One region of the Bacillus sp. C1 genome, then DNA from elsewhere that is predicted to be linked to it. Evidence: a T-box and tRNA genes for the amino acid it is inferred to sense, from the RefSeq annotation. Region 1 holds a T-box; the other holds one or more tRNA genes.
The links. A T-box is a leader RNA that pairs with one kind of tRNA and senses whether it is charged. The one in region 1 lies ahead of serS (serine--tRNA ligase), so its partner is inferred to be a tRNA-Ser.

Region 1 (18,588 bases):
GCAATTGGGTTAATTTTAATGATGTATCCGCCGCTTGCAAAAGTTCGTTATGAAGAGATGGGGCGCGTTTTTACAGATGTAAAAGTGTTAATTGTATCACTCGTACAAAATTGGATTATTGGACCTGTTCTCATGTTTGCTTTAGCTATTATATTTTTACAAGATAAGCCAGAATATATGGTAGGACTCATCATGATCGGTTTGGCACGTTGTATTGCAATGGTTATCGTCTGGAATGACTTAGCAAAAGGTGATACAGAGTATGCGGCAGGATTAGTTGCTTTTAATTCTGTATTCCAAATGTTATTTTTCTCAGTGTATGCGTACGTGTTTGTAACAGTCATTCCTGAATGGCTAGGGATTGAAGGTGCTGTTATTGATATTACAATAGGAGAAGTTGCGAAATCAGTCTTTATTTATTTAGGAATTCCGTTTATTGCTGGGATGTTAACACGTTTCATGTTTGTAAAAGCAAAAGGGCGTGAATGGTATGAAAAAGTGTTTATACCAAAGATTAGTCCTATTACATTAATAGCATTACTATTCACAATTATTATGATGTTTTCATTAAAGGGAGAAATGATTGTTAGCGTACCACTTGATGTTGTACGTATCGCGATTCCGTTACTCATTTATTTTGTGCTGATGTTTTTTGTTTCTTTTTTCATGGGCAAAAAAATTGGCGCAAGTTATGGAGTCACAACAACATTAGCTTTTACAGCGGGAAGTAATAATTTTGAGCTAGCAATCGCTGTAGCGGTAGGGGTATTTGGCATTCAATCTGGAGTAGCATTCGCGGCAGTTATTGGACCTTTAGTTGAGGTACCCGTTATGATAGCACTTGTAAATGTAGCGTTATGGTTTCAGAAAAAATACTTTCAAAAACAATCATAATAAAGGTGGTATTTCACATGGGAAATAAAAAAACGATTTACTTCTTATGCACGGGAAACTCTTGTCGTAGCCAAATTGCAGAAGGGTTTGGTAAGAAATATTTAGGCGGCAAATGGAATGTATATTCTGCTGGAATTGAAGCACATGGTGTAAATCCAAATGCGATTAAAGCGATGGAAGAAGTAGAACTTGATATTACGAATCAAACATCTGATATGATTAATTTTGATATTTTAAACAATGCGGATCTTGTTGTTACACTTTGTGGCCATGCGAATGATGTGTGTCCGGTTACACCTCCGCACGTAAAACGTGTTCACTGGGGATTCGATGACCCAGCAGGTCAAGAGTGGTCAGTATTCCAACGTGTTCGTGATGAGATTGGTGAGCGTATTAAGAAGTTCGCTGAAATAGGGGAATAATCCATACAGAAAACGAGGCTTTCCTAAAAGGTTGTTAAAAACAATTTTTTAGAGACAGCCTCGTTTCTATTTTTTGTTGTGTTACATACTACATTTTGAATGATTTTTTTAATAAAATCATAAACCAAACTAGGGTAAGACCAATGAGAGAATGAGAGAATCCGATTATATAGGTTAATTCTTTAAAATTAGCACCATTTAGCTGAAGGAGTCCCCGAGTTGCCATTGAAGAAAGTGTTAAAATTAATCCAATATTATGGACGATGAACCACATATTAAAACTTTTCGCCTTATGAAACGCAAATGCTTTTGCTAATGCTAAGGCAATTAAAAAGAACAAAAATCCAAGTACTAGCGTATGTGTATGTAATAGATTCAGCAGCGTAGATCCTAGAATGCCTTTTGATTTGGCATATTCTCTAGCGAATACACCTGATAATAAACCGATTACTAAGTATACGAATGATGCATAATATAATTTTTTCATTATATGCCTCCTGAAGTAGAATTTGTCATGTTAGTTTTGAGTCGCAGATTCTTATTGTATTTTCACACCATGATCGTTATATAGCAAAAACTCCTAGTTGCCCAGGAGTCATATTATATCAGATTAAAAATTATTTTATCATAATTATAGGGTATTTGATTATATGAAATAATTGAACTTTTTGTGAACAAAGAGGTTGTGCAAGAATCGGACTGATAGAATATGACTATTCATCAGCTTATATATGGTGTGTTCGAAGTTTAGAATTATATTTGGGGGTAAATTAGAAGATTTTTTATTGAAGATGAGGAGTGTATCCTTTTAAATACATGATTAGTTTTATGAATATTCTCGTTTTAATACATTTAACGTTTCCTTGGAATTCATCACCCAATTTTAAACGTGAAGGTGCAATAACATCAATGAAAGTGGGTGATGAATTCTTGTTAGGCGGAGCTTATTTTTTAATGATTTTGGTTATCGCGGGCAGCAAGGATTAGAAAACTACTGGTAGAGTTGCGAGAGAACGGAATTTGCTATAATTATAAACGAGTTGATCAGGTTTAGTTGCTAGACGGAGATTAGGTAGACGTTGCAGCAATGTGCCAAATGCAATTTGTCCTTCTAGACGTGCCAGCGGAGCACCCAAACAGTGATGGATACCATTACCGAAAGCTAGATGCTCGTTTTCCTCGCGTGTAATATTTAACGCTTCAGGATGAGAGAATTTCTTCGGATCAATGTTGGCAGCTGCAAGTGAAAACAGTACCATTTCACCTTTTTGAATCGTTTTACCATGCATTGTGATGTCTTCACCCGCAAAACGGTTACCAATCATAATTGGACCAGCATAGCGCAACAGCTCATCGACGGCGGAGGGAAGCATCGAAGAATTGTCTCGTAACAACGCCATTTGTTCGGGATGTTGCAGTAAAGCTAGTACACCATTACCAATTAGATTCACTGTTGTCTCATGTCCAGCGATAATGAGAAGCCATATCGTCGAAAGAAGCTCATTCTTACTCAGTTTGTCGTCTTTTTCTTGTGCTTGGACTAGAGCGCTCATCAGATCAGCGCTAGGGTTGACACGCTTTTCGGCCAGTAATGTTTCGATATAATGAATAAACTTTTCGAGTGTTGCAGTAACTGTAGCCCCCTGACGAGGATCCATAGCAGCGTTCATGAGCTCATGTGTCCAGGCACGAAATTGGTTTCGATCAGTAGTGGGAATCCCAAGCATCTCTGAAATAACAATAATGGGAAGAGGATAGGCAAAGTCCGCAATAATATCCATTTTTCCTTTTTTCTCCACAGCACTCAACAACTCGTCGGCAATCTCTTGAATACGCGGAAGAAGGTTCTCAATCATACGCGGGGTAAAGGCTTTAGAGACCAACCGGCGCAAGCGGCTATGGTCAGGTGGATCGACCGTAAGCATATTCGGCATATTCATCATCCATTCAAACAGCTTACTCACAGATGTATCTTCTTCAATAAATTTCTCTTTATCTTTCGGGGGAGCGAATTTTCGCAAATCCTTGAGAAAACGAGGATCTTTCAGTATGGCAACAACATCGTCATAGCGCAATGCGATCCACGCTCCGCCCATACCATAAAAGTCATCAAGACGAAAGATGGGTTCTTGTTGTTCGAAGAGAGGCTTATAGAACATAATAGGGTCACGCATAGTTTCCGGTGAGTTTAAATCACTAAGAGTAATTTTGTTCATTTGTTTACTCCTTTCAGGATAACTGGTGTTTCCTTACTAAAAAAGGAGAAGAATTATAAAATTCTCTCCCTTTTTATGTGTGCATAAATATAACGAATCTCATGTAAGAAGATACATGTATACAAGCATTTTGAAAAAATAGTATTAAAAATGAATGAAAGGCTAGTAAAAGATCAGCCTTCCTTATACGTATTTAAACAGTTTTGTGAATTAACAACATTTCTCTTTCATTGCTTTCATCATAGACATAGTAGAATTCATCATTTCGTCACATTCTTGCATTTTGTTCGACATCGCTGTATCCATTTCTCCATCCATTTGCATCATATTGTTCATCATCATTTTCATACATTTCATTTCACACATCATTTTTTCCATAGACATCATCATGTTTGTTGTTCCTACCATCATTGTTTTTTCCATTTTAACATCCTCCTAAATTTTTTATATCTTGCAAATAGAAGAATTCGTTTTTGTTTTACAAATTCCTCCAAATGTTTTGCTGTTAAATATTTAGAAAGAATTTTCTTAATAAGAAGAAAATTCTTTCGGGACACATCTTTATATATTTCGTTTAGATGGGATATATAGTAGTTTACCTATTAATATTGGTATTCAGCATTAACTCATAGTATTGAAAAAGTAAATCTAGGTAAGTTTGTTCACTAAATCAATTCAGACGAATTTTGTCCAGTCTAAATTTAAAGTGTCTTGTAAATCTATGTTTAATCTTTGTGCAACCGCAGAAAAATGGGCATGTGCTAGATTTTAAGTTTGGAAGAAAAAATAATTTCCAGTTTATAGGTAATGGCGTCTATGATAAAATGACAGAAAAATCAAACTTATAAGAGGGGGAATGGGAGTATGCCTATATTAGAAAAAATTAAAGACAATGTTTCGAAAGTCATTGTAGGTAAGGAAGAAGTAATCGATTTAGCGATGATTGCGTTAGTTGCGAATGGGCATGCCTTATTAGAAGATGTACCAGGAACGGGGAAAACAACATTAGCTAAAACACTTGCGAAGAGTATTGACGGCGCTTTTCAACGTATTCAGTTTACGTCTGATACATTGCCTGGTGATGTAGTAGGTTTAGAGTATTTTGATATGAAAGAGAGTGATTTTAAAACGAGAAAGGGGCCTATTTTTGCAAATCTTGTGTTAGTAGATGAAATTAACAGAGCTGTTCCGCGGACGCAATCAGCGTTGTTAGAAGTAATGGAAGAACGCACGGTAACAATTGCAGGTGTAACGCATGTATTACCAAATCCGTTTATTGTGTTAGCGACGCAAAATCCGTTAGAGTCGGCAGGAACTTTTACACTTCCAGATGCACAGCTAGATCGTTTTTTATTAACGATTCGGCAAGGGTACCCAAATCGTAAATATGAAAAAGAAATGTTAAAACGATTTAAAGAAAATAATCCGTTTAATGACTTGCAAAGCGTTGTAACTCTCTCTGATATATTGGAGTTGCAAGAGCAATCTAAAAGAATTCATATACACGATGAGGTGGAAGAATACTTGCTTGATATTGTAGAAGCAACGCGGAACCATGACTTGGTAGAAATTGGGGTGAGTCCGCGTGGGTCTTTAGCTTTTATGAGAGCAGCGCAAGCAAGGGCGTTATTAAAGGGACGAGAATATGTAACTCCTGATGATTTAAAAACTTTGGCAGCTCCGGTTTGTGCCCATCGGTTAACATTAACAATTGAGGGGGATATGAAAACAACAAAAGTAGATGTACTGCAAAGGATTTTAGAAAAACTTGCAGTGCCTGTGGAAAGCGTATGAATGAGATTATAAAAAGGAAACATCCGTTATTGGAACCTCTCTTTATAGGGGGAAGCGGTGTTGTTTGTCTTATTCTCGTCGTTTTTACCAATCAATTTTTCATGGTGGCTATCTTTTTGTTTTATTTGTTGCTAGTTGGGGTTATATACATGTATATGAAAGCAATCATGAAAGTGAGATGGGAGATTTCTCAAAATCAACAAAGATTATTCATGAATGAAAGGGCGGAGTGTACGGTGCGAATTATAAATAAGACACGTTTCCCGATTTTCAAAGCAGCTTTTCAGTTTCGCTCTGATGAACAAGTGGAATGGGAAACGGATCAGAAGATGCAGCGTTTACATCACTCTTATCAAATGCCACTCCAAATAGAAGAAAGAGATATGATTACAATTACGATAGAAGGAAATGCAAATGAAAGAGGAAGACAAGGTTGGCAAGCAGCGGAACTTATAATATCGGATCCATTCGGCCTTTTAACGTATTACTTGCCTATTGACCAAAAGAAACTCCCGGAATTTCATATTCTTCCGCAAATGTCTAAAGTGACAATACCAGAAATGACAACATGGAAGCATGGATTTCGAAGAGCGGCTGTGTCTCCATTATACGATGAAACGAAAATAGTAGGTGTGAAAGGGTACGAAGGAGAATCTTTTCGTTCGATTCATTGGGGAGCGACTGCAAAAACTGGGGTGATTAGTGCGAAAAAGTATGAATATACACAAGGCGATCGGTATGCGCTGTATGTAAATCTATTAGGTAAAACAGGGTATACGCTTCGTACCGATATGGAATATTTAATTCAAGTCGCTGCTGGTGTGTGCCGGGAATTAATTTCACAAGATTGCTCGTTCGAATTATGGATAAATGGAGTACGGGAACAAGGCGTTATTCATTTAAAAGGGGGAAAACACCGAAAACAACTTTATAAAGCAATGGATCTTTTGTCTTCGTTAACAGAAAAAGATACACCGCTTAACACGCATTTCTTCTATCAAGTAGGGTTTCGCAGACAAGAAGCAGGATGTATTCCATTAATTATTGGATATCCACCCGAAAAACAAAAAGGATGGGTACAAATTGTGAAGTAAAGGGAGGGCGGTGAATCAATTGAACTGGGGATCACGTGTTATTTTTTGTCTCTTAGCTATTAGCGCTTGCTTCATATTAGCGATTGGAATAACGAAAGGTGCATTTTTTGCAAAGGAAAAGGTAATAGATTCTTCTCATTCAAAGATAGGAGAGGGTGAACCACCGACAACGAAAAGCGGGGAATTTATAGGAGAAAGCACGGTAATTCCACCAGAAGGAGATTCGGATTCAGGAGTATTATATGAAAATGAATATTTACCAGATTTTGATAAATATGGATATTATCAGAGAGGGAAATTCAGAGGAATCCCCGGAGATAAAAAGGTGCCGACTGGTGGAAAAGAGTTTTTAGGAGTTAGCACTGAAAATATATTTATAAAAATTGGCATCCTTTTTTTCGTGATGTTAATCGTGTTTTTTATCTTTCGCCGTATGCGGAATAAGAAGCAGGCGAGTCATCCTATCGATTTGAAACGAAAAGAAATGCGAAAAGTTGAGGGAAATGCAGAACAAGAAGAGCAAGAGAGTTTCATACTTCCAGTAGAAGAAGTACGCGCAATGTTAATTAGATGGGAAATGACATTACCGAAGTTTGAAAAGAGAAGATTACAAGAGACAGTTCAACAATGGTTTTCCCGTATTCATAAGAGCAGCGATATTATTCCAATTTATGAGAAAGTGAGATATGGGGAAGGAACTGCTTCAAATGAGGAGTTACAGGTGATGCGGGGATGGATAAATGAGAATGTAAAGAAAAGTTTATAATCAAAAAAGAGATAGCAGGAGAAAGGTTGTTATTAGCGGAAGTATTACCGGTATTTGTTTCATCCAAAATGATATGTGAAGGTGGATATAGAATGACAGTTAAAAAACTTTATTTTTTACCAGCTGGTCGTTGTATGTTGGATCATTCTGCTGTTAATAGTGCGCTTACTCCTGGTAAACTTTTAAATTTACCGGTATGGTGCTATCTTTTAGAAACGACAGAAGGGCCCATTTTAATAGATACAGGAATGCCAGAAAGCGCAGTAGATAATGAAGATCTTTTTAAGGGGACGTTTGTGGAAGGACAGATTCTTCCGAAAATGAAATCAGATGATAGAATTGTAAATATTTTAAAACGAGTAGGTTATGCGCCAGAAGATCTTCTCTATGTGATTAGCTCTCATTTGCATTTTGACCATGCTGGGGGGAATGGGAGCTTCAGCCATACCCCTATTATTGTGCAACGAACTGAATATGATGCAGCTTTACAGCGAGAAGAATATTTGAAGGAATGCATATTACCAAATTTGAACTATCAAATAATTGAGGGAGATTATGAGGTAATGCCAGGTGTTCAATTGCTTTATACACCAGGGCATTCACCGGGTCATCAGTCAGTATTCGTTAAAACGGAAAAGTCGGGTTCTGTTTTATTAACAATTGATGCATCTTATACAAAGGAAAACTTTGAGCAAGGAGTTCCATTTGCAGGATTTGATTCAGAAATGGCTTCACAATCTATTAAACGGTTAAAAGAAATTGTTTCAGATGAAAAACCTATCGTTTTCTTTGGACATGATATGGAACAAGAAAAAAGTTGCAAGACATTTCCTGAGTATGTATAGTGTGCTCATGTTGGAGGAAGAAGCGTTTCGGATGGAAAGGGACGTTTGAAATGAAATTTAAGTAGTTGAGTGCACCTATATAGGAGTACTTTAGTTGTTAAGAGGGGGTGTAATTGGATGAGTAAGAACTTTATGATATTTGGGGCAAGCCAAGGGTTAGGTGATGCATTTGTAAAAGGCTTACCAACTAAGGGAGATACAGTATGGGTGGTATCACGCACACGACCAAGTAGTTTAGATATAAATGATGGTGTAAATCGTCAATGGCTCGCAATTGATTTATCTAGTCAACAACAAATTCCTTTTTTAAAAGAAACTTTAAAAGATATTGCTATTGATGTACTAATCTACAATGTCGGCGTATGGGAGAAGCGTGGTTTCGAAGATGACTATACGTTTGATAAAGATGAAGTTGGAGATATTGCGAACTTAATCAATATTAATTTAACGTCCACTATTACTTACATACAGGCGCTTTTATCTAATGTAAGACAGGCGGAAAATGGAAAAATTATTTTAATTGGTTCCACCGCAGGTTTAGATCATACGAATAGTGCGCAAGTGTCCTTTGTTACGTCTAAATTTGGCTTGCGTGGTATTACAAATGCTTTACGTGAGCATGTGAGAAAAGATAAGATCTCTGTAACATGTATTAATCCAGGAGAGCTTGCTGCTGAAGTACCGTATGAAGAAGGTGCAGAAAAGGCGATTATGCTGTATGAAGGGACACGTATTCCTGTGCAAGACATTGTAGCTATTGTTCAGTGCGTTATTCATTTATCGCCTGTTTCATGTGTAAAGGAAATTAATATTCCTGCCATAACGGACTTAAATGCATAAATTTGAAAACTTTTTATCTATAATTGATGTACCTTTATTTAGCCTTCAAACTTGGAAATGGAAAATTTTTTTGTACAATTCCTTGATAATTATGCAGAATTATTGTAAAGTAATGATAATTTAATTATATATTGTTTGAAAGTGTTGAAAGGAATTAGTAACAGGTGTTTTTCTTTAAGAGAGTCGGTGGATGGTGTAAACCGATAGAAAAAGCTTGTGAATCCGTCCTTGAGCGAAATGTGGAACGCTTCAAATGTGAAGTTAGTAATCATTTCCGGCTAAAAGCCGTTAATAGTTTAAGTGGAAAGCGTATATTTTTGGTGCTTTCAACTAGGGTGGCAACGCGGGTTAACTCCCGTCCCTTTTATAGGGACGGGAGTTTTTTGTATTTTGTTTAGTAAAAATCCCTTACTTTAAATTGTAATGCGAACGAAGATGATGGTATTAGACACTTATTAAAGGAGAGATAAGATATGTTAGATGTAAAAGTATTACGTGCTAATTTTGACGAAGTAAAGAACAAATTGATGAATCGTGGTGGAGAGTTTCTTGAATTAAATAAATTTGAAGAATTAGATCAAAAGCGCCGTGAACTGTTAGTAGAAGTAGAAGAATTAAAAAGCAAACGTAATGAAGTGTCTGAGCTGATTTCGAAGTTAAAGCGTGAAAAGCAAGATGCTAATGAATTTATTACCGAAATGCGTGAAGTAGGCGACAAGATTAGAACGTTAGATGATGAGTTACGTAATGTAGAAGAAGAGTTGAACGCTATATTATTGGCATTACCAAATATCCCGAATGAAACAGTGCCTATTGGAGCATCAGAAGATGATAATGTTGAAGTACATAAGTGGGGAGAAATAAAAGAATTTTCATTTGAAGCAAAACCACATTGGGAAGTTGCTGATACATTAGGATTACTAGATTTTGAGCGCGCAGCAAAAGTAACCGGAAGTCGCTTCGTATATTACAATGGATTAGGAGCACGTTTAGAGCGAGCGGTAGCTAACTTTATGTTAGATTTACATGTTGAAGAACATGGATATACGGAAGTGATTCCGCCGTTTATTGTAAATAGCGATAGTTTATTAGGAACTGGACAATTTCCAAAATTTAAGGAAGATGTATTTACGTTAGAAGGCACAGATTATTCTTTAATTCCAACGGCGGAGGTGCCATTAGCGAACTATTATCGCGATGAAATTTTAAATTGTGAAGAATTACCGATTAACTTTACCGCTCATACGCCATGTTTCCGTTCAGAGGCCGGTAGTGCAGGGCGTGATACGAGAGGGCTGATTCGCCAGCATCAATTTAGCAAAGTTGAAATGGTCAAATATACAAAACCAGAAGAATCATATGATGAGTTAGAAAAATTAACAGCAAATGCTGAAAAAGTACTACAATTGTTACAATTACCTTATCGAGTAATTACTTTATGTACAGCTGATATAGCATTCCCAGCTGCAAAAACATATGACATTGAAGTGTGGTTACCAAGCTCTGGGATATATCGTGAAATTTCTTCTTGTTCAAACTGTGAAGATTTCCAAGCTCGTCGTGCCGGTATACGTTTCCGTCGTACACAAGGTGCAAAACCAGAATTTGTACATACATTAAATGGTTCTGGGTTAGCTATAGGGCGTACAGTAGCAGCTATTTTAGAGAACTACCAACAAGAAGATGGTTCCGTTGTGATCCCGGAAGTATTGCGTTCATACATGGGCGGAAAAGAAGTTATTAAATAAATAGAATAGATTAAAGGAGACAGTAATGATGAATGAACGTTATATAATAATAGAAGAATTTAATAATGCGAAATTTGATGAAAACTTTAAATGGTTCTCCCCGCCTGAAACATGGGAGATTAATAGCGATAAAGCGAACTTACTAATAAAAACTGATAAAGAGACAGATTTCTGGCAAAAAACACATTATGAATTTCAAGTTGATAATGGGCATTTTTTATATTATGAACTAAATGGAGACTTTAGATTGATTACGAAAGTAACATCTAAACCAAAGAATAGATATGATCAGGCAGGTTTAATGGTTCGATTTTCAAAAGATACTTGGTTAAAGACATCAGTTGAATATATACCAGATGGTAATAGTAAACTAGGGGTTGTTGTAACAAATAACGGTTATTCTGATTGGTCTAGTCAGGAATTTTTAGAAGATCTGGATTCGCTTTTCTATCGAATAACGAAAAGAGGAAGTAATTACTATGTCGATTATTCATTAGACGGCACTTTGTGGAACCAAATAAGAATGGCCCACCTCTTTGAAGAGAAGGGGTGTATTCAAGCTGGTATTTATGCTTGCAGTCCACAAGGAGAGGGCTACGAAGCGGAGTTTGATTTTATTCAGATTGAAAATATAGATGATGATACAAAAGTCTATTAAATGATAATGAATAGAACTAAAGATCTTTAAAATTTAATGAAATTATTTGGAAATGAAAGTCGATATTCTCAAAAATGAGGGTATCGACTTTTTCCATAATCATTGTAAACAGAGAAGTTTTTTTATTTTGACATTAGGGTAACCCTATAGTTTATATTTGGAATAGAAAAGAGGGATAGCATGAAAGGAACAATTACAATCAATCAATTGGCGAGAATTTTTAATATTAGTCATCATCAAATCAGATATTACGAAGAAAAGGGGTTATTGTTTCCGGACTATGTTGATACAAATAAATACAGAAAGTATGCTCTTAAAGAAATGTATCAACTTGCTCAAATATTAATGTTACGAAATTTAAATCTTTCAGTAGCGCAAATTAAGGATATACTTACAACTTATCAACAAGGCGAATACTTGAACTTACTAAAGGAAAAATCGAAGGAAATTAGCGATGAAATCAAAAGGTTAACTGAAATTCAAAACTCTATAGAATACCATATGTATAACTTGGCAAAAGAAAAGGAAGATTCTACAAAGCGTATGGAAAATATTCATTTAAAAAAAATGATTACATTAAGGGCAGATGAGAATGTAACTGCAAAAGATGTTTTTGAGATGAAATTGCCAATGCTATTGTTTGATAATGATAGCTTTTATATTTTTGAAGAAGACACGTATCACTTATGTATAAAGACAGATGATCAGGCAGACTTTGTTATGAAAGCGGGGATGTATAAGTCATCATATATATATGGAAGAACGGATGAGGAATTTGAGGAACAGTTACTTGCTATTATCGCTAAAGAGAATTTGCCGATCTATGCAGTGGAAAGCTCAAATGAAATTTTTATTAGTGGTGACCTTCTTGAGTTAGAAATTTTCATACCGTTAAAGAGGGAAGAATAAAAGCGAAAGGAATGTCGAAAGAAGGTATGTAGCGTGTGCTGGAGGAGGGGGAATAATGGTTACACCATCAAAACGGATTGAAGGATTAGATTTTGCTAGAGCTCTAGCTATGTTTGGAATGCTTATTGTTAATTATAAAATATTAACGGGGGCAGCAGGAAATGGTCCAGGTTGGCTTATATGGTTTGCTGAACTTTTCGAAGGAAGAGCTTCAGCTACTTTTGTTATGTTAGCAGGCATTGGAGTCGCTTTAATGACAAAAAAAGCTCGAAGTGGAACGCCTTTTGATATTAAGCAAAATCGAATGAATTTATGGAAACGATCGATTTTTTTATTCATCTTAGGTTTACTATTGTATGCAGTAGGTTGGACTGGTGATATATTGCATTATTATGGAGTGTATATGTTAGTTGCTTCCTTATTTATCATAGCTTCAGATAGATGTATTTTTATAGGAGTCGCAATATTTTTATTTGTAGCTCAAATTTTACAAATCACCATTAATTATATGAAAGGATGGCATCTAGAGAAACCATTTATAGAATATATCGACTTTTGGACAGTAGAAGGATTTGTAAGGAATCTGCTGTTTAATGGATATCATCCTGTATTTCCATGGATATGCTTTCTTCTAATAGGTATGGTAATCGGAAAATTAGATTTAACAAAAGAAGTAATAAGAAGAAAGTTAATGGTTATTTCTGTAATTTTGTTAGTTGTTATTGAAGTTTGTTCTCAAATTTTATTACGTGTATCGCTTTCTTTGTTAGATAAAGAGAGTTTACATTTCTTATTTCAAACAGGTCCAATCCCCCCTACTATTTTCTATATAGTATCTAATTCAGCTTCAGCTATTATTGTTATCCTTCTTTCAATCTATATTACGGAGAAACTTTCTGGACATTGGTTTACAAATGCTATTGTGAAAACTGGACAGCTTACTTTAACTCATTATGTAAGCCATGTATTTATCGGAATTGGGATATTAATACCATTGAATAGAGTAGAAAACCAAACGCTTACTTTTGCACTTACATTCTCACTACTATTTTTTATAGGTAGTATTATTTTTTCTGTTATTTGGAGGAGAAAATACAAAAGGGGTCCAATTGAGTTCATTATGAGAAAGATAACAGGTTAATATCTTTTTTATCATTTAAACGGAGAGGAATGTGAGTGAAATGAATCATATTTACAATGAAAAGACAGACACATCGATTAAACAATTATTTAACAAATGTTTACCAACAAGTCCTGGTTGTGCATATATTGCTAGTTTTGATAGCGGCATAACTTATAAAGGTGCAGTTGGCTTGGCTTCTATAGAGGAAAGTCTACCCATAACGACAAAAACAATTTTTAATATTGCTTCAGTCTCTAAACAATTCACGGCGTTTTCTCTGTTACTCTTAGAGCAAGATGGGAAATTGAGTTTAGATGATTCAATTGTAAAATTTGTACCTTCCATAGGGACATATGCTGAGCCTGTAACATTGAGACATCTCATTCATCACACTGGTGGACTAGTGGATTATATGGAATTAGCTGAAGCAGTAAATATTAAATATACGGATAAATTAACTGCGGAAGAATCGCTAGAACACCTTAATAATCATCAAACTGCAAGTTTCCCAGTTGGAACAAAATTTGAGTATAGCAATACAGGATATTTTTTATTATCGCAAGTAATAGAGAAAGTAAGTGGCCAGAGTCAACGTGAGTTTACAAAGGAGCGTATTTTTGAACCTTTAAATATGAGAGACACAACAATTGTGGATTGCTATCCAGCTACTATATCAATTGCTAGTGGGTATTTGAAGAATGAACAAGGTGTATATGAAATTTATGAAAGTCCTTGGGAACATACAGGGGATGGGGCAGTTCATACAACAGTTGAAGACTTGGTAAAATGGGGAGAAAACTTAACTACAGGTATCGTTGGGGGAAAAGACCTTGTTAAAAGAATGAGCGAAATAAGTCCGAAAGTTTCTCCAGCTGGAGAGATGATTATTGACAATGAAGATTATGCTTTTGGGCTTAGGGTTACAGAAGGTTTTAGTTGCCGATATTTGGAACATTCCGGAGGCTGGGCAGGTTATAGTTCGCACTTCATACGGTTCCCAGAAAAGCGTTTGTCTGTTGTGGTATTAAGTAACTATGACGAATTTGACTCTAAACAATACGCTAATGAAATAGCGGGAATTGTTTTAGAAGAAGCAAAAAATAATAGAGCGTAGATTGAAATTTTGTATAAGAGAATTGGATGACATCCTTACATGAGAATGGCCTTGAAGATTGATTACTTCTAGCGAGTATAAGGAAATGAACATAATGGCAGATGAATCAAAACGTGTAAGAAGTATGCCTTTGGACAAGGTTATGAACCTCAGTACCGATGGCCAGCTCGATAACTAAACATCTGTGTCACTGGCTAAAGTGTCGGGTCTGACGCTATTTGGGAAGTGGGAGGTAACTTCTCCTGACTTCACTGACTGGGGGTTCGTCTTGAAATTAAATTCTTTATTTACGCTTTCGTATCACCGGACAACAAAGTATTAAGAAAATAGTTGTAGGCTCAAAGTGCTTTCTATATATGAGAAAGCACTTTTTACTAACTTTCAGTTGTTACAATCGGGATATTCAGTACAAAATCGCGAATTACATTCTTAAACTCTTCTTGATTTTCTAAGTAGGGATGGTGTTTATCTTCTAAGATAGCAATGGACATATTAGGGAACTTAAATTTTTTATAATGATCTGGTCCGACAGCATCATCATATTTACCACTAGTTACAAGGGTTGGTACTGAAATTTCACTTGTGATTTGAGTATAATCTTTAAAGAATTCAGAAGAGGAGTGTACATAGTTACGAAAATCAGGGCGATGTTTAAGTTCTTTGTCTAAGCCTTCAAAGATGGTATGTTTTTTTCTATCCATGAACTGTAAATCATAATATTTCCCCATTTTTAGCAACTTTTCAGCAATCGCAAAGAAATCTTGATAGAAAGACTCGACAGACTCATAAGTATCCAAAATAGTTTCTTCTCCTAACCACTTTCGTCCTATGTTTATTTGGTGCAGGTTGGATTCTCGTTTGTTTAATGTACAGTTAAGCAAGATTAAACTTAAGATACTGTTAGGGTATTTCTTAGCGTAGTTACTAGCTAAAATACCACCAAATGAGTGTCCCATTACAATCCATTGATCTATATTTAATTCTTGCCTTATCTCCTGAAGATCTAAAAGTAACCTTTGTAGTGAGTAGTCTCCCTCTGGAGCAAGTGAAGAGCGACCACAACCTCGTTGATCAAGATAATACATTTCCATAAAGTTTTCTAAAAGAGGACCGCCTGTTTGTTCAAAAGGGTAACTCCAATAACCAGGTCCTCCATGTAAGAAAATACATGGTATTCCTTGTCCACTTTTACTAATATGTAAAGTAACACCATCACTTGTCATTACATTTTTCATTTATAAATTCTCCTTAAGGTGAATTTTTTCCATTCATAGTACGTGATTACTCATAAAAAAAATTGTATTTACGTGAGATTAACATAACAAATCATTTTATGTAGTAAACAAAGCAGATACCTTGTTATTCATCAAAAGTTACATTTATCCTTTTGAAAGTGTTATGTAAGTATAAATACATATTTGTTTTATTAAGTATGTTTTCTAAGAATTTTCTTTATTTCCTGTATGAAATCGTATATTTCTTTTTATTTTCAAAATATTCTTCGGATAACCTTGTTCATTTCGTTACCCGAATAGGTTCAGATAAGGCTTGCTTAGGATGTTCAATGACTCTTAAAATGAAATTTAAAGATACTACATCAAAAGATTCATCAGAGAATTGTAATTGCGTTGCATTTTGAAAAACAATAGGAAAGAGGGAGTCTATTGTATAAAACGATTTTAAAAAATAAAAATGTAATGTATTACTTATTAGGAGGAGGGGTTTCTAGTTTAGGCGATATATTAACGGGTTTAGCATTTGTGTTTCTGGCCTATGATTTAACAGGATCGGAACTGCATACAACTGGAATGGTTATTGCGACGACAATTCCTTATCTATTGTTTGGACTAGTGGGTGGTGTTATCGCTGATTGGGTGCAGAAAAAGAGATTGCTCATTATGATTGATATAATTCGTATTCCGCTCATTCTTTCGCTTGTCTTCTGTTACTACTTCGATGTTTTAACCTACACGTATATGATCATTATAAGTTTTTTCATTCAGTGTTGCGGTTGTTTTTTTAATCCGGCACATAGAGCGCTATTGCCAATTATAATTCCTATAGAACAACGAAGTATAACGAATAGTATATATGATTCCGTAACGAGGGGAATTACTGTACTTAGCCCATTTTTCTCCATACTATTAATGAAGACAGTCGGTGTTATTCACTTTTTTACGATTGATGCGATTACATATTTTGTAAGTGCTCTTTTTCTTATTCAAATGAATGTAACAGAAGACGAAATGACTACAAACAAAAAACGTGTAAAAGAAGTATTTCTCTCATTAAGTGAATTTTGGATTTGGATGAAATCCAATAAACAAATCACATTTTTATTTCTACTTACATTTACAATGGTTTTCATGAATACATGGGTTTGGAAAGTCGGATTATTATTATCTTTGGGAGAGTGGACAAAAGAGAGTAAAGAAATTTATAGCATCATCCAAGGGTTCTTTGGATGCGTAGTAATCGTTACAAACATGATTATCCCCTTCATATGGAAAAACTTGAATTTAACTATTTATACAATCGCGTCAATCATTTGGGGTATTGGAATTTTCTTGCTTGGATTGACATTTAATATTCCATTTTACTTTGTTGGAGTCTTCATAGTCGGGATTGGCTTGCCACTCGCTGGATTAACAAGAGTATACATATTACAAAAACTTGTTCCTAAAGATATGTTAGGAAGAGGCTTCAGTTTTAACGCGGTTTTGCTTTATTTAGCGGATACAGCATCGCTTTTCATATTTGGGTTTCTTTCTGTGTTTGTATCTATAAATGTTATTTTTATCCTTTGTGGACTTGGAATGATAATTACGTCTATCGTATTGAAACTCCTTATGTTTAGAAAGGAATCTGTGAAAGAAGCAGAAAAGTTGATCTGTTGAACCAAGGGGATATGCATACAAAAAAGGAATACATCCAATATAATCGGATATATTCCTTTTTATGTTTAATAGAGGATTAAAGCTGTACGCTATTATTTTTGATAGGTTCGTATGTCTTATCGAGTATTAAATTATAAGTAAGTCCAAGTAACACTAAAAAACCTCCAATTATTTTACCGATAGATATATCGCCTGAGTTGAAAAAATCAATCAATACGCCCATAAATAATTGTCCTACAAAAATCAATAATGTTAAATAGAAAGATGATATTTTAGGAGTAATATAGTTTGATAATACAATTACAATAACACCAACTAGCCCACCTAAATACACGACAAACGGTATAGATTGCAGTGTGGTAGTTGATACGGAAAGAGATTCACTGCTAAAGATTAAAAATAAAAAAGAAACAACTAGCCCCGTAATATAATTAAAAAATGTCCCTTGGAAAATTCCAATTTTTGTTGCTAAGTTAGCATTAATAATTCTTGCAACTACAATAGAAATCCCAGCTAAAATGGCAATACAAATATATAGCATCGTTTTATCCCCCATTAAAATATAGTCATCACAATGATTCCGGAAGAAATGAGCAGCAATCCAAAGATTTTTTTCTTTTCAAACTTCACGACCTTCATGCCTAATAAACCGAAATGATCGATAATAATAGATGAAACGGATTGCCCAAGTAAACTTAAAGCGATGGTGATTGAGGTGCCAAGTGCTGTGAAACTTAGATTACTAAACAATACAGTAAATACACCGATGGTTCCTGCACTGTAAAGATAAAGTGGTATTCCTTTTTGCATCTGAAGTTTAGATTTGCTAGCGAGTAAAACAATGACAATGGCAACTAATCCAACGATATGAATCATGACACTAGATGTATAGTTACCTGTCATTTCAGATAAGATCCCATTTAAAGGAATCATAATAGCGATGAAAGCACCTATAATAATTGAGAGTACATTATACAATGACGTTTCCCCCCTACAAATTTACATGTAATGTATCATGATTTAATTGTGAGCTACTATGACATATGTCATAGTGAAAGGAATAAAGTTTCTTTATAATTGAAAAAGGGGTATAAAGGTGGGGGATTTATGAAGAAAGTATGTAATTCTTATAAGTTAGATGAATTTGTTAAGCAGAATAATATTGAATCATTTTTCAGTAATGACATGAAAACATATATGAAGTTATTACTCTTTAAAAAGAACGAACATATTTGTAAGGAGAATGAAGAGATTCATTATTTGTATTT
Region 2 (12,963 bases), on a different contig from region 1:
CTTCTTTAATTTTCACTTCAAGAATTTGTTTATGTCCATTCACAATGACAGTAACCATTCCGCCACCAGCTGTACCTTCAACTACTTTTTCTCCAAGCTCTTCTTGCGCTTTCGCCATATCTTTTTGCATTTTTTGCATTTGCTTCATCATGTTATTCATATTTCCCATTCCGCCACGCATCATAATAAATTCCTCCTAATAGTTATTATTCTTTTATTTCAATAAGTTGTTGCCCTACTAATTTTACCGCCTCTTCTATGAGGGGATCTACTTTTTGTTCTGCTGCTTCTTCTGAGTTTTCACCTTCACGTTGTAAAAATTCTTCGCGTATTTTTCCCCACTCACTCTTCGGAATTGCAATCATATTCAATCTTTTGCTGAGCAATTCAAAAAGAACTTGTTCTACGGTATCCATTGCTTCACGGTTTTCACTTGCCATTTTACAATGTATCTCATATTGGAAAGCTAAAACATAAGAATCATCAGAAGCTGCAACTGGTTCACTATTCTCTAATAATACAGCAAAAGCCACTTTATTATAGGATTTAAGTCTTCCTAACAACTCACCCCATACGCCTTTTAGTTGTTCTAAATCTTGGCGTTTTGCTTGCTTTAATACTTCATGTACACGTCCGACAGGGATTTTCATGTTTCCTGTCCGCACAGGTTTTGATGTTGTACGTCTCTCTTTAACTTCAGGCTGCGTACTAGCTGGCACGCCATTCTTCTTCATTTGTTCCAATTCTTTTTCTAATTGTTGCATTCTGTTCATAATTGCTTGCAAACGGTCTGTCCCATTCGCTTGCATCATAAACTGTTGGCAAAGTTGCACCATAACAACTTCTAGGAAAATCCGCGGGTGATTTGTCCACTTCATCTCCTGCTGTCCCTTACTGAGCGTATGAATAATCTCATAAATGATCTCAGGTTGCATCACTTCACTTAGCATACGGAACTGATCATCAACAATTACTCGTTCTAACATATGTTCTAATTGTGGTGAAGTTTGATGTAAGAGCATATCACGATAATAATAAATGAAATCTTCCATAAAACGAACTGGATCCTTTCCCTTATTCATCATATCGTCAATAATACGCAACGCTCTTGATACATCATTCTCTCTTATACATTCTACAAGATTACCTAAATATTGTTGAGAAACAGAACCCGTTACCGCTAAGACATCCTCAGTCGTAACCGTCTCATCACTATACGAAATAGCCTGATCGATTAAACTCAGTGCATCACGCATACCACCTTCAGCAGCACGCGCAACAATTTGTAGCGCTTCAGCTTCTACTTTTGTACCCTCATTTGTAACAACCGTCTCTAGTCTTTCTACAATATCATGTACCGATATCTTTCGAAATTCAAAGCGCTGACACCTTGAAATGATTGTAGGCGGGATTTTATGAGGCTCTGTCGTCGCCAAAATAAAGATAACATGTTGCGGTGGTTCTTCCAATGTCTTTAAAAGCGCATTAAAAGCTCCCATTGAAAGCATGTGGACCTCATCAATAATGTATACTTTATATTTCACTGCACTTGGGGCATACTTTACTTTATCCCTTATATCTCGAATTTCATCTACACCGTTATTCGAAGCCGCATCAATTTCTAATACATCCGAAATAGACCCTTGTGTAATTCCTAAACACGACGGGCATTCATTACAAGGTTCAGCCACCGGAGCATGCTCACAGTTAATTGTCTTTGCAAATACTTTTGCAATTGTCGTTTTACCTGTTCCCCTTGGTCCAGAAAACAAATAAGCATGCGAAGCTTTCTCTTGAAGAAGGGCATTTTGTAATGTTTTTGTTACGTGTTTTTGACCGACTACATCTTCAAACTTTTGCGGTCTCCATGTTCGGTATAACGCTTGGTATGACACGAAAATACGGCCTCCCTCAAAGGTTATTATCTTATATATTATAACCCATTCTGTTTATAGATTCCAAAAGTTATTTTCTATACAAAAAACTCACCCTTTTATATAAGGTGAGTTTTGTATACATATATAACTGCCGTGCACCTTCTGTCGATTACGTACCATAAGCGTTACTTAAGCAGTTAGCTCGGTTCAGGCACTCCTGCGGCACACGAGAAGACCCGCTTATTGCTGCTTCCTTCCGGACCTGACAAGGTTCACGGGGTCCCGTTGCGCAGGACCCAAACGTCAACACCACTTGCTTAAGGCAGGCCTTACAGCAACATAACCTCGAGAAGGGATTCGGCCTCGCTAGAGCGGATTGCGAGTACAGGGCACCGCTACCTCCCCGCTTAGCACGGCAAAGTTAAAACCAATATTCGGTTGCCTTAACGAAGGCATTATCAGTATAACTTGTTTCATCATAAAATGCAAACTTGTTAACGAACAATGTTTTGATCCGATTTTCTCTTTTGTTCTTTCCTTTTTTTACGTAGTTCCTTAAAAAAATTTGTTAACAAAGCTCCACATTCTTCTTCCATCACACCCGATACCACTTCGCATCGGTGATTAAAACGCTCTTCCGTTAAAAGATTCATTAACGTCCCTGCGCACCCCGCCTTTGGATCATTTGCACCATATACAACTCGTTTTACACGTGATAAAACAATGCCCCCTGCACACATCGGACATGGCTCTAATGTCACATATAATGTTGCATTTTCTAAGCGCCACGTACCTAGCTTTTTACAAGCTTCATCAATTGCTAATAACTCCGCATGAGCAATTGACCTTTGCTCAGTCTCTCTTAAATTATGGGCAGCACTAATTACTTCTCCATCTAATACGATAACAGCTCCAATCGGAACTTCTTGAATTTCTTCAGCTTTCTTTGCTTCTTCTATTGCAAGTTGCATAAAATACATATCTTGCTCCATAATATAGTCCTCTCATTACGAATAAAGTATTATAATCTTCCGTCACTATATTCATTTATTTTAATTTAATAATTATATAATTCCCTGCTGCACAGAACAAAAAAGTGCCCTTCACTTATTTTATCCTGTTCTTTTCTCTTGGCATGGCAGGAAAAATTTTATGTCCACTTTTCAATTTATAGTACATTACACGCCTTCTTAAAGATGCGGGATAACTTTTACATATTCAATCCAATCTAAAGAAAAAGAAAAGGGGATTACATATGAAAAATACTGCACTGCTTATTATCGATATGATTAACGACTTCCAATTCTCACACGGGCCAGTCCTGGCGCAAAAATGCCAAATGATTATAGATCCTATTTTACACTTAAAACGAACAATGAAAATGAAGGGCTATCCCGTTATTTATATTAACGATCATTATCAACTATGGAGAGCTGATATCGGCCAACTAATTACTCATTGCACAAATGAGTATAGCAAAAATATTATTCAAACGATTGCCCCCAGCATAGATGACTATGTATTTATTAAACCACATTATTCGGCATTTTATGAAACACCATTAAATTCTTTATTAGGACATTTAAAAGTTGAAAAACTCATCATAACAGGGGTCGCAGGAAACATTTGCATCCTTTTTACAGCCAATGATGCTCATATGAGAAACTATACTCTCTATGTACCTCAAGATTGCACTGCTTCTAACTCTGATCAAGATAATAAACACGCTCTAAAAATAATGGAAACAACATTAAAAGCAAATATTGCACCTTCTCTTCAATTAAAATTTGAGTAGCATACATCAATTTTTCAACTTTTTATGACAAAGTAGTCCGTTCACTTCCCTCTTATGCTACAATTATTCTGTTTTGTGCTTTTTATTTACAGGAAATTATGAATTGAAAGGAGGAAACAGCGTGACCGGAGTACCATTTATTACGGTTGAAGGACCAATTGGTGTTGGAAAAACTTCACTAGCGAAGGAAATTTCAACTCACATGCAACTCCACTTATTAAAAGAAATTGTTGATGAAAATCCTTTCTTAGGAAAGTTTTATGAAAACATTGACGAATGGAGTTTCCAAACAGAAATGTTCTTTCTTTGTAATCGCTACAAACAATTGGAGGACATTAACATAAAATACTTGAATGAATGTAAACCAGTAGTAGCGGATTATCATATATTTAAAAATTTAATTTTTGCATCTCGCACATTAAAAGACACTCAATATGACAAATACATGCAAATTTATCGTATTCTTACACAAGATATGCCTGCACCAAATGTCATTGTATATTTAACGGCAAGTCTAGAAACATTACAAAAACGAATTGCGATGCGTGGACGTGAATTCGAGAAAAATATGGATCCAAGTTACTTATTGCAACTTACTAAAGATTACGAAACGGCAATGGATACGTTCAAAAAGGATCATCCTGATATTCCAGTGTTAAAATTTAATGGAGATAATATGGATTTCGTAAAAAACAGTGACGACTTGAATGTAATTTTATCCACTCTCCAAAATACACTATCAAAGGGGACGAAATAGCAATGAATTTAAGGCAAAAATATGATATACCAAATGATGCAGTAATTACAATTGCCGGTACAGTGGGAGTTGGTAAATCAACTATGACAACTGCACTAGCTAACACTTTAGGTTACCGTACATCATTTGAAAAAGTGGATTCTAATCCGTATTTAGATAAGTTCTATGCTGATTTCACGCGTTGGAGCTTCCATCTACAAGTTTACTTCTTAGCAGAGCGATTTAAAGAGCAAAAAAGAATTTTCGAGTACGGTGGTGGCTTTGTTCAAGATCGCTCTATCTATGAAGATACTGGCATTTTCGCAAAAATGCATCATGAAAAAGGAACAATGACAGAAACAGACTATGAAACGTACAAAGGGTTGTTCGACGCAATGGTTATGACACCTTACTTCCCTCACCCAGATTTATTAATTTATTTAGAAGGTTCTTTTGATAATATTGTCAGTCGTATTCAAGAACGGGGGCGCCCGATGGAGCAACAAACACCGATTGAATATTGGCAAGAGATGCATGGTCGCTATGAGAACTGGATTAATAACTTCAATTCATGTCCAGTCTTACGTTTAAATATTAATGAATATGATATCTTAAACGATGAAAATTCAATTGAGCCCATCATTAAGAAAATTGGGCATTTCCTAAAACAAACACGTAAGCTTGTAAAATAAAAAACCCGTGCGGATGCACGGGTTTTCCTATTAGATCACTTTTTCTTTTTCGTTGAAGCTATGATTTCGCTCTCTGTTTTCCCCGCATTAATACGCTGACGAACAGTACTTGTACTAATATCGTATGCTTCAGCAATTTCTTTAACAGTCATTTCTTTCCCATTAATGATTGCTGTTAACACTTTACTAGCACGTTTTGGAGCTACTTCTTTTTTTACATTTTCTTTCGGCGCTTCTACCTTTTTCGCTTCTTTCTTCACATTACAAGTACAACCGCACAGTTTACGGAATGTATCATCACTTATAATACGCGATACGTTCGCACCACTATTTAAAATTCTATTGTTCTTACAGACCGGGCATTGTACATAATATAAAGTTTTTCCATCTAAAGGGAATGTTTGTATAATAAGATCCATGTTGACTCCTTTCATATCTATGAAGATAATCATCGGAATATGAGTGTTTCATAAGGCATTCCTTCGCCTTACATCATACTTTCTGATTGGTTTTAAAATAAAAACTCGTTACGTGTTGGTAACGAGTTCTCCAATCTCCACTTATATGCGCTGTTGTCAATTATATCTGGAGGAGGTAGAGGGATTCGAACCCCCGCACGGCTCTCGCCGCCTGTCGGTTTTCAAGACCGATCCCTTCAGCCAGACTTGGGTATACCTCCATATTGACATCAAATATAATATCAAAAGAAAAACAGTTAGTCAAGTACACTATAACAGATTACAGGAAAAGGAAATACCTCCTATTTCCTGTATTTTACTGATAACACTCATACCGATGAAAATTTCAATTTATTTAATAACTGTTTTTCCTCCCATATAAGGGCGAAGAACTTCTGGAATTATAATTGTACCATCTTCTTGTTGGTAATTTTCTAAAACAGCTGCAATGGTACGCCCAATTGCCAGTCCAGATCCATTGATTGTATGAACATGTTCTGGTTTTGCATTTGGTTCACGACGGAAACGAATATTTGCGCGTCTTGCTTGGAATGCTTCGAAGTTACTACAAGAAGAAATCTCGCGATACGTGCCATAGCTTGGAATCCATACTTCAATATCGTATTTCTTCGCTGCTGTAAATCCTAAATCTCCTGTACACATGCTCATAACACGATATGGTAGACCTAATAATTGTAACACGCGCTCCGCATCATTTGTTAACCTTTCTAATTCTTCATAAGAATCTTCTGGTTTTACAAATTTCACAAGTTCTACTTTGTTAAATTGATGCTGACGAATTAAACCACGTGTATCACGACCAGCTGAACCAGCTTCAGAACGGAAGCATGCACTAAATGCTGCATAACGAATTGGTAATTGGTCCACACTTAAAATTTCATCACGGTGCATATTTGTTACAGGTACTTCAGCTGTAGGAATTAAGAAGTAATCTTCACTTTCAATGCGGAATGCATCTTCTTCAAATTTTGGAAGCTGTCCTGTTCCTGTCATACTTGCACGGTTTACCATATAAGGAGGTAATACTTCTTCATATCCATGCTTCTCTGTATGGAGGTCCAGCATAAAACTAATTAAAGCACGTTCTAATTTTGCACCTGCACCTTTAGAAAATACAAAACGGCTTCCCGTTACTTTAGCAGCACGCTCAAAATCTAAAATTCCTAGGTTAGTTGCAAGATCCCAGTGAGGCTTTGGCTCAAAATCAAACTCCTTTACCTCTCCCCAAGTACGAGCTACTACGTTATCCTCTTCTGTGTCACCAACTGGTGCAGATTCATGAGGGATATTTGGAATAGAAAGCATCAATCGTTCTAGATCTTCTTCAACTGAGCGAAGTTCATCATCAAGATTTTTTATTCTTTCCCCTACTTCACGCATCTCTAAAATTAAAGCTTCTGCATCTTTCTTTTCACGTTTTAATACAGAAATTTGTTGAGATACTTCATTACGCTTGCTTTTTAACTCTTCTGTTTGAACAAGCAATTCTCTTCTTCTTATATCTAATTCTTCGAAACGACCAAAATCCGTTAAATCTTCGCCTCTATGCTGTAATTTTGCTTTCACTTCTTCAAAATTCGCTCGTAAAAATTTAATATCAAGCATTATATATTCCTCCTTTTATTTTATAAAACACAAAAAACTCCCGTCCCTATAAAAAGGGACGGGAGTTAACCCGCGTTGCCACCCTAGTTGAAAGCAATATTGCTTTCCTCTCAAATAGAAATAACGACTCTTCGCCGGAAATGTTTACTAACCATAGAGATATTCCACATTTCATTCCAGGATGGATTCACAAACTGTTTCTACCGGTTTCCACCAACCACCGACTCTCTACAAGAAACACCATTTGTTACTATTTCCTATCAACACGTTTATTTTATAAAATTGTTACCATCAATTTACTATAATCTTACACAAGTTGCAAGTTACTTATACAACTTTTTTCATTTTTGCCTCTTTCACCATTTGCACAAAATATGCTGTAACACGATGATCATCAGTTAACTCTGGATGGAAAGAAGCCGCTAAAAACGGTCCTTGTCTTACTGCTACCATTCGATCATTATGCATGGAAAGAACTTCTACATTATCGCCTACACTCACAACATATGGCGCGCGAATAAATACACCAATAAAGTCTTCTCCTACACCTTTTATCGAAAGAGCAGCTTCGAAGCTATCCTTTTGGCGTCCAAACGCATTACGTTCAACTATAATATCCATAGCCCCAATATGAGATTCTTCATAACCAATAAGGTTGTTTGCAAGTAAAATCATACCCGCACACGTACCGAACATCGGTTTACCAGATTGTGAAAACTCACGAAGTGATTCCATAAAATCGTACTTATCAATAAGACGGCGCATTGTTGTGCTTTCACCGCCTGGTAAAATAAGACCATCAATTTCTTCAAGTTGTTCCACACGTTTAATAATTACAGCTTCTGCACCACTCGCTTCAACTGCCTTTACATGCTCACGAACAGCTCCTTGAAGACCTAATACACCGACTTTAATCATTTCAAAATCTCCTTTAATTACCAACCGCGTTCTTGCATGCGTTGTTCTGGTAATAATGTTGAAATTTCGACACCTTTCATTGCAGTACCTAGTCCTTTAGAAAGGCTTGCAATTAACTCATAGTCTTCATAGTGTGTCGTCGCTTCAACAATCGCACGCGCGAATTTTTCTGGGTTTTCTGACTTAAAGATGCCAGATCCTACAAACACACCATCTGCACCAAGTTGCATCATTAATGCAGCATCTGCCGGTGTTGCCACACCACCTGCTGCAAAGTTTACAACCGGCAGGCGACCAAGACGTTTGATTTCAAGTAATACCTCATAAGGAGCGCCAGTATTTTTTGCATATGTCATTAATTCGTCTTCACGTAGGCTCGCAACTTGACGGATTTCCGCGTTTACTTGACGCATATGACGCACTGCTTCTACAATGTTTCCTGTTCCAGGCTCACCTTTTGTACGCAGCATAGATGCACCTTCTGCAATACGACGCGCTGCTTCCCCAATATCACGACATCCACATACAAATGGAACAGTGTAATCACGTTTATTTAAATGATATACTTCATCAGCGGGAGTTAATACTTCACTCTCGTCAATATAGTCTACCCCTAATGATTCTAGTACACGTGCTTCCACAAGGTGGCCAATACGACATTTAGCCATAACTGGAATCGATACAGCTCCCATAACTTCTTCTACAATTGTTGGATCTGCCATACGCGCAACGCCACCTGCTGCACGAATATCTGCTGGAACACGCTCTAGTGCCATAACGGCAACTGCGCCTGCTTCTTCTGCAATTTTTGCTTGTTCAGCGTTAACTACATCCATGATAACGCCGCCTTTTTGCATTTCTGCCATTCCACGTTTTACACGTTCTGTCCCTGTTACATTTGTCATGTACAAAAACCCCCCTAGGTGAATTGCTTTTCCCCGTTAAAGGCGAAAATTAAGAATACTCTTACATTCTACCACTAACTATCAGAGGCTTGTCCACTACTTTTTCATAAAGTCGGTATGAAAAATAGGAATAAAAAAAGCCCCTACAATGAGGAGCTCTTAAAACCAACCTTTTACTGTATCAACCGCACTATTCCAAATATCACTAAAGAAAGAACCAATACCACGCATAGAGCGTGTGAACCAGTTTGCTTTTTCTACTTCTGATTTTGTAACAAGATCTACTTGTAATGATTTACCTGATAAAAATCCAGGATCATTATTATCTTTAGAGGATACGACCATTTGACCAAGTGTTGTACCTTTTTTAATTGGCGCTTCTTTTTCTTTGCTTAATTCTTTAAATTCTGTTTTATAAACTTCTTTACTTCCTTTTAACATCGGCAGCGTGATAGCTTGTTTAGTCTGAACTGTTACATCTTTATCTTTTGCATTTTCTACTCGTACAGTTTCATTTTCTTTTACAGTAGATCCTTTTGGATATACTTTTTTTGCTTCAAAATTTGTAAATCCGTAATCAAACAGTTTCTTTGTTTCATCAAAACGCGCTGTATGAGAATTTGTTTTAATAACTACAGAAATTAAACGCATACCGTTTCGTTCTGCTGTACCAGTAAAGCAATCTCCAGCTTCTGGGGTAGATCCTGTTTTCAGACCATCCACACCTTCGTATTCCTTAACTAAGCCTTTTAACATCCAATTCCAGTTATCCATTTGAACAGGATATTTTCCACCTTCTTGGAATACTTTTTTCGGAATTTTCGCTGTGTCTAATACTTTAGGAAAATCTTGAATTAGATGTTGTGCTAAAATCGCGACATCTCTCGCAGACATTTTATTTTCTTCATCCGGTGTTGTGCCTTCAGGATGTTGCCCTTTTAAATCATGATTTGTTAAGCCGGTAGAGTTTACGAATTTATAATTTTTCAATCCAAGCTCTTTCGCCTTATCATTCATCATTTTTACAAAGTCTGCTTCTTTACCTACAACTGCTTCAGCTAACGCAATTGTTGCACCGTTCGCAGAATAAATTGCCATTGCTTCGTATAACTCTTTCACTGTATAAGAACCACCATTTTCTAACGGAACATTAGATAATGAGCGATCTTGTGAAATTTTATATGCATATTCGGAAACTGTTATTTTTTGATCCCACTTAAGTTTCCCTTTATCCACTGCTTCATGAACTAAGTATTCACTCATCATTTTCGTCATACTAGCAATTGCTAATAACTCATCTGCATTTTTTTGGTATAAAATTTTCCCAGAATCTGCTTCTACTAAAATCGCTGCTCCTGCTTCTACGTCTAAAGCAGGTCCTGTTTCTGCTGATGCACTGCCATATGTAACGAACATGCTGCAAAATAGTGTAAGCACTGTTACCATTGCAATGAATCGCTTGCAAAACATACCTTTCACTTCTGTTACCCCCAATATCTTTGTACTCACATAACCGTTATTCTAACATAATCAAAAAAAAATAGACAGAGATATCAAATCTCCGTCTATTTACATATAAGACATTATAAAGAGTAATTTGGTGCCTCTTTTGTAATTTGTACGTGGTGTGGATGACTTTCACGTAAACCAGCACCTGACATACGTATAAATTGTGCATTCTCACGTAAAAATTCTAAATCTTGCGCTCCGCAATATCCCATACCTGCACGTAATCCACCAACTAATTGGTGAACGGTATCAGCTAAAGGCCCTTTATATGGTACGCGTCCTTCGATACCTTCTGGAACAAGTTTTTTATTACCTTCTTGGAAGTAACGATCCTTACTTCCTTTTTCCATTGCTCCAACAGAACCCATACCACGATATACTTTAAATTGACGACCTTGGTAAATCTCAGTTTCTCCTGGACTTTCTGCAACACCAGCAAACATACTACCAAGCATTACAACGTGTGCGCCTGCTGCTAAAGCTTTTACCATATCTCCAGAGTATTTAATACCACCGTCAGCAATAACCGGAATACCGTGCTTACGAGCTTCTGTCGCACAATCGTACACTGCTGTTAATTGTGGTACACCAACACCAGCTACAACGCGTGTTGTACAAATAGAACCCGGTCCAATACCAACCTTGATAACATTTGCACCAGCTTCGATTAATGCACGTGTCGCTTCAGCTGTGGCAACGTTACCTGCAATAATATTTAATTTCGGATATTTTGCACGAACCTCTTTTACTTTCTCAATAACACCTTGAGAGTGTCCATGAGCTGTATCCAGTACAATTACGTCTACATGTGCTTTTACTAATGCATCGATACGCTGCATTGCATCTGCCGTTACACCAACTGCTGCTCCAACTAATAAACGACCTTGTTTATCTTTCGCAGAGTTTGGAAATTCAATTACTTTTTCAATATCTTTAATTGTGATAAGCCCTTGTAATACACCGTTGTTATCAACAAGAGGGAGCTTTTCAATTTTATATTTCTGTAGGATCTTTTCAGCTTCTTCTAGTGTCGTACCAACTGGAGCTGTAATTAATTGCTCCTTTGTCATCACATCAGAAATTTTGATGGAATAATCTTGGATAAAACGCATATCACGGTTTGTAATAATACCAACTAATTTTTGCTCTTCTAAATTATTTACAATTGGTACACCCGAAATACGGTATTTTCCCATAAGATGTTCTGCATCATATACTTGATGTTCTGGAGTTAAAAAGAATGGATCTGAAATAACGCCACTTTCAGAGCGTTTTACTTTGTCAACCTGCTCAGCTTGTTGCTCAATAGACATGTTCTTATGAATAATTCCTAAACCGCCTTGACGCGCCATTGCAATCGCCATGTCAGCTTCTGTTACTGTATCCATTCCTGCACTAATTAAAGGAATGTTTAACTGTAAACTTTCAGATAAAACTGTTTTAACACTTACTTCTCTTGGCAATACATCTGACTTCGCTGGTACAAGTAATACATCATCAAACGTCAAACCTTCTTTAACAAATTTAGATTCCCACATAATTGTTCCCCCCATGATACCAGAAATTATTATTAGTAGCTTAACAATTGGTTAAAATACTGTCAAGAAAGTATATATATGTTAGAATTTTTAGATAATAAAAGGAGCGTAATATATGCATGATACATCTTATGCTTGGCAGCAATTAAGTTTCTTTTTTTCATCCCAACATGTACAGCATTATCTTGCCCGTTGCTATGAAAAATTACCTATTGAAAACGCTGAAAAAAAAAGCTTCGAAAATTGTTATCCTTTCATTTATTATTTAGAACATGGAAAAAGTTATTATGAATTATGTAAAACGGCGCCCTTCTCTATTCAGCCTATGCTGTTATTTTATGGAATGAGTCAACTTTTAAAAGCCTGTTTATTAACCGTTGATCCCAATTATCCAGAATCAACAACCGTCTTAGCTCATGGAGTAACAACAAGAAAACGCAAAAAACAAGGATATCAGTTTTTAGAGGATGAGGTTAAAGTACAAAAGAATGGATTATTTTCACATGTTGCGGAACAAATGTTTCACATGAAACACTTAGAAGCTGAAAAATTTATTATGCTTGAACTACTGGCAAGAATTCCCGAATTAAAAAACTTATTTCGCCATAGCCAAAAAGAACAAATGCTATATAAAATCAATATAGTAGATGAACACCATATTTCGTTTCCCTCTGCCATGCTGGATCGCTTACATATGACAAAAGAACGTTTTTCTCGTTACATTGAAACGTCTTGCAAACATCTCTCTATACAATACGCATCAAGTAAAACGATAGAATCTAATTTGTTGTTTTCAGCTTCTCCTAAAACGTGGAACCCTTTATATAGCACACCTTTATCTTATGATTACGAGAGCAACATTTACTATTGGCCAATAACAAATGATCCTAGAAATTGTAAACCTTTCTT

Region 2: it encodes a tRNA-Ser, which carries the amino acid that the T-box ahead of serS (serine--tRNA ligase) is inferred to sense. The anticodon was not compared.

The regions. Positions count from the first base shown of each region.
Region 1 is NZ_JBTMZT010000006.1:13,565-32,152, forward strand. Features, by position in the region: gene arsB (ACR3 family arsenite efflux transporter) at 1-894, shown strand, start outside; gene arsC (arsenate reductase (thioredoxin)) at 912-1,316, shown strand; gene ACX5JI_RS17215 (DUF2871 family protein) at 1,405-1,803, opposite strand; gene ACX5JI_RS17220 (cytochrome P450 family protein) at 2,300-3,532, opposite strand; gene ACX5JI_RS17225 (hypothetical protein) at 3,743-3,955, opposite strand; gene ACX5JI_RS17230 (AAA family ATPase) at 4,397-5,326, shown strand; gene ACX5JI_RS17235 (DUF58 domain-containing protein) at 5,323-6,420, shown strand; gene ACX5JI_RS17240 (hypothetical protein) at 6,431-7,186, shown strand; gene aiiA (quorum-quenching N-acyl homoserine lactonase AiiA) at 7,279-8,031, shown strand; gene ACX5JI_RS17250 (SDR family NAD(P)-dependent oxidoreductase) at 8,149-8,871, shown strand; T-box leader at 9,007-9,237, shown strand; gene serS (serine--tRNA ligase) at 9,345-10,619, shown strand; gene ACX5JI_RS17260 (DUF1349 domain-containing protein) at 10,648-11,277, shown strand; gene ACX5JI_RS17265 (helix-turn-helix domain-containing protein) at 11,458-12,186, shown strand; gene ACX5JI_RS17270 (DUF418 domain-containing protein) at 12,242-13,327, shown strand; gene ACX5JI_RS17275 (serine hydrolase domain-containing protein) at 13,368-14,423, shown strand; gene ACX5JI_RS17280 (alpha/beta fold hydrolase) at 14,798-15,658, opposite strand; gene ACX5JI_RS17285 (methyltransferase domain-containing protein) at 15,939-16,133, opposite strand; gene ACX5JI_RS17290 (MFS transporter) at 16,088-17,320, shown strand; gene ACX5JI_RS17295 (DMT family transporter) at 17,397-17,861, opposite strand; gene ACX5JI_RS17300 (DMT family transporter) at 17,876-18,298, opposite strand; gene yeiL (transcriptional regulator YeiL) at 18,428-18,588, shown strand, end outside.
Region 2 is NZ_JBTMZT010000025.1:359-13,321, reverse strand. Features, by position in the region: gene ACX5JI_RS26225 (YbaB/EbfC family nucleoid-associated protein) at 1-181, opposite strand, end outside; gene dnaX (DNA polymerase III subunit gamma/tau) at 207-1,895, opposite strand; RNA gene ffs (signal recognition particle sRNA large type) at 2,029-2,293, opposite strand; gene tadA (tRNA adenosine(34) deaminase TadA) at 2,372-2,869, opposite strand; gene ACX5JI_RS26205 (cysteine hydrolase family protein) at 3,133-3,672, shown strand; gene ACX5JI_RS26200 (deoxynucleoside kinase) at 3,794-4,429, shown strand; gene ACX5JI_RS26195 (deoxynucleoside kinase) at 4,432-5,100, shown strand; gene ACX5JI_RS26190 (sigma factor-like helix-turn-helix DNA-binding protein) at 5,136-5,519, opposite strand; tRNA gene ACX5JI_RS26185 (tRNA-Ser) at 5,687-5,779, opposite strand; gene serS (serine--tRNA ligase) at 5,910-7,184, opposite strand; T-box leader at 7,236-7,457, opposite strand; gene pdxT (pyridoxal 5'-phosphate synthase glutaminase subunit PdxT) at 7,512-8,102, opposite strand; gene pdxS (pyridoxal 5'-phosphate synthase lyase subunit PdxS) at 8,120-9,007, opposite strand; gene ACX5JI_RS26165 (serine hydrolase) at 9,167-10,486, opposite strand; gene guaB (IMP dehydrogenase) at 10,591-12,054, opposite strand; gene ACX5JI_RS26155 (YaaC family protein) at 12,170-12,963, shown strand, end outside.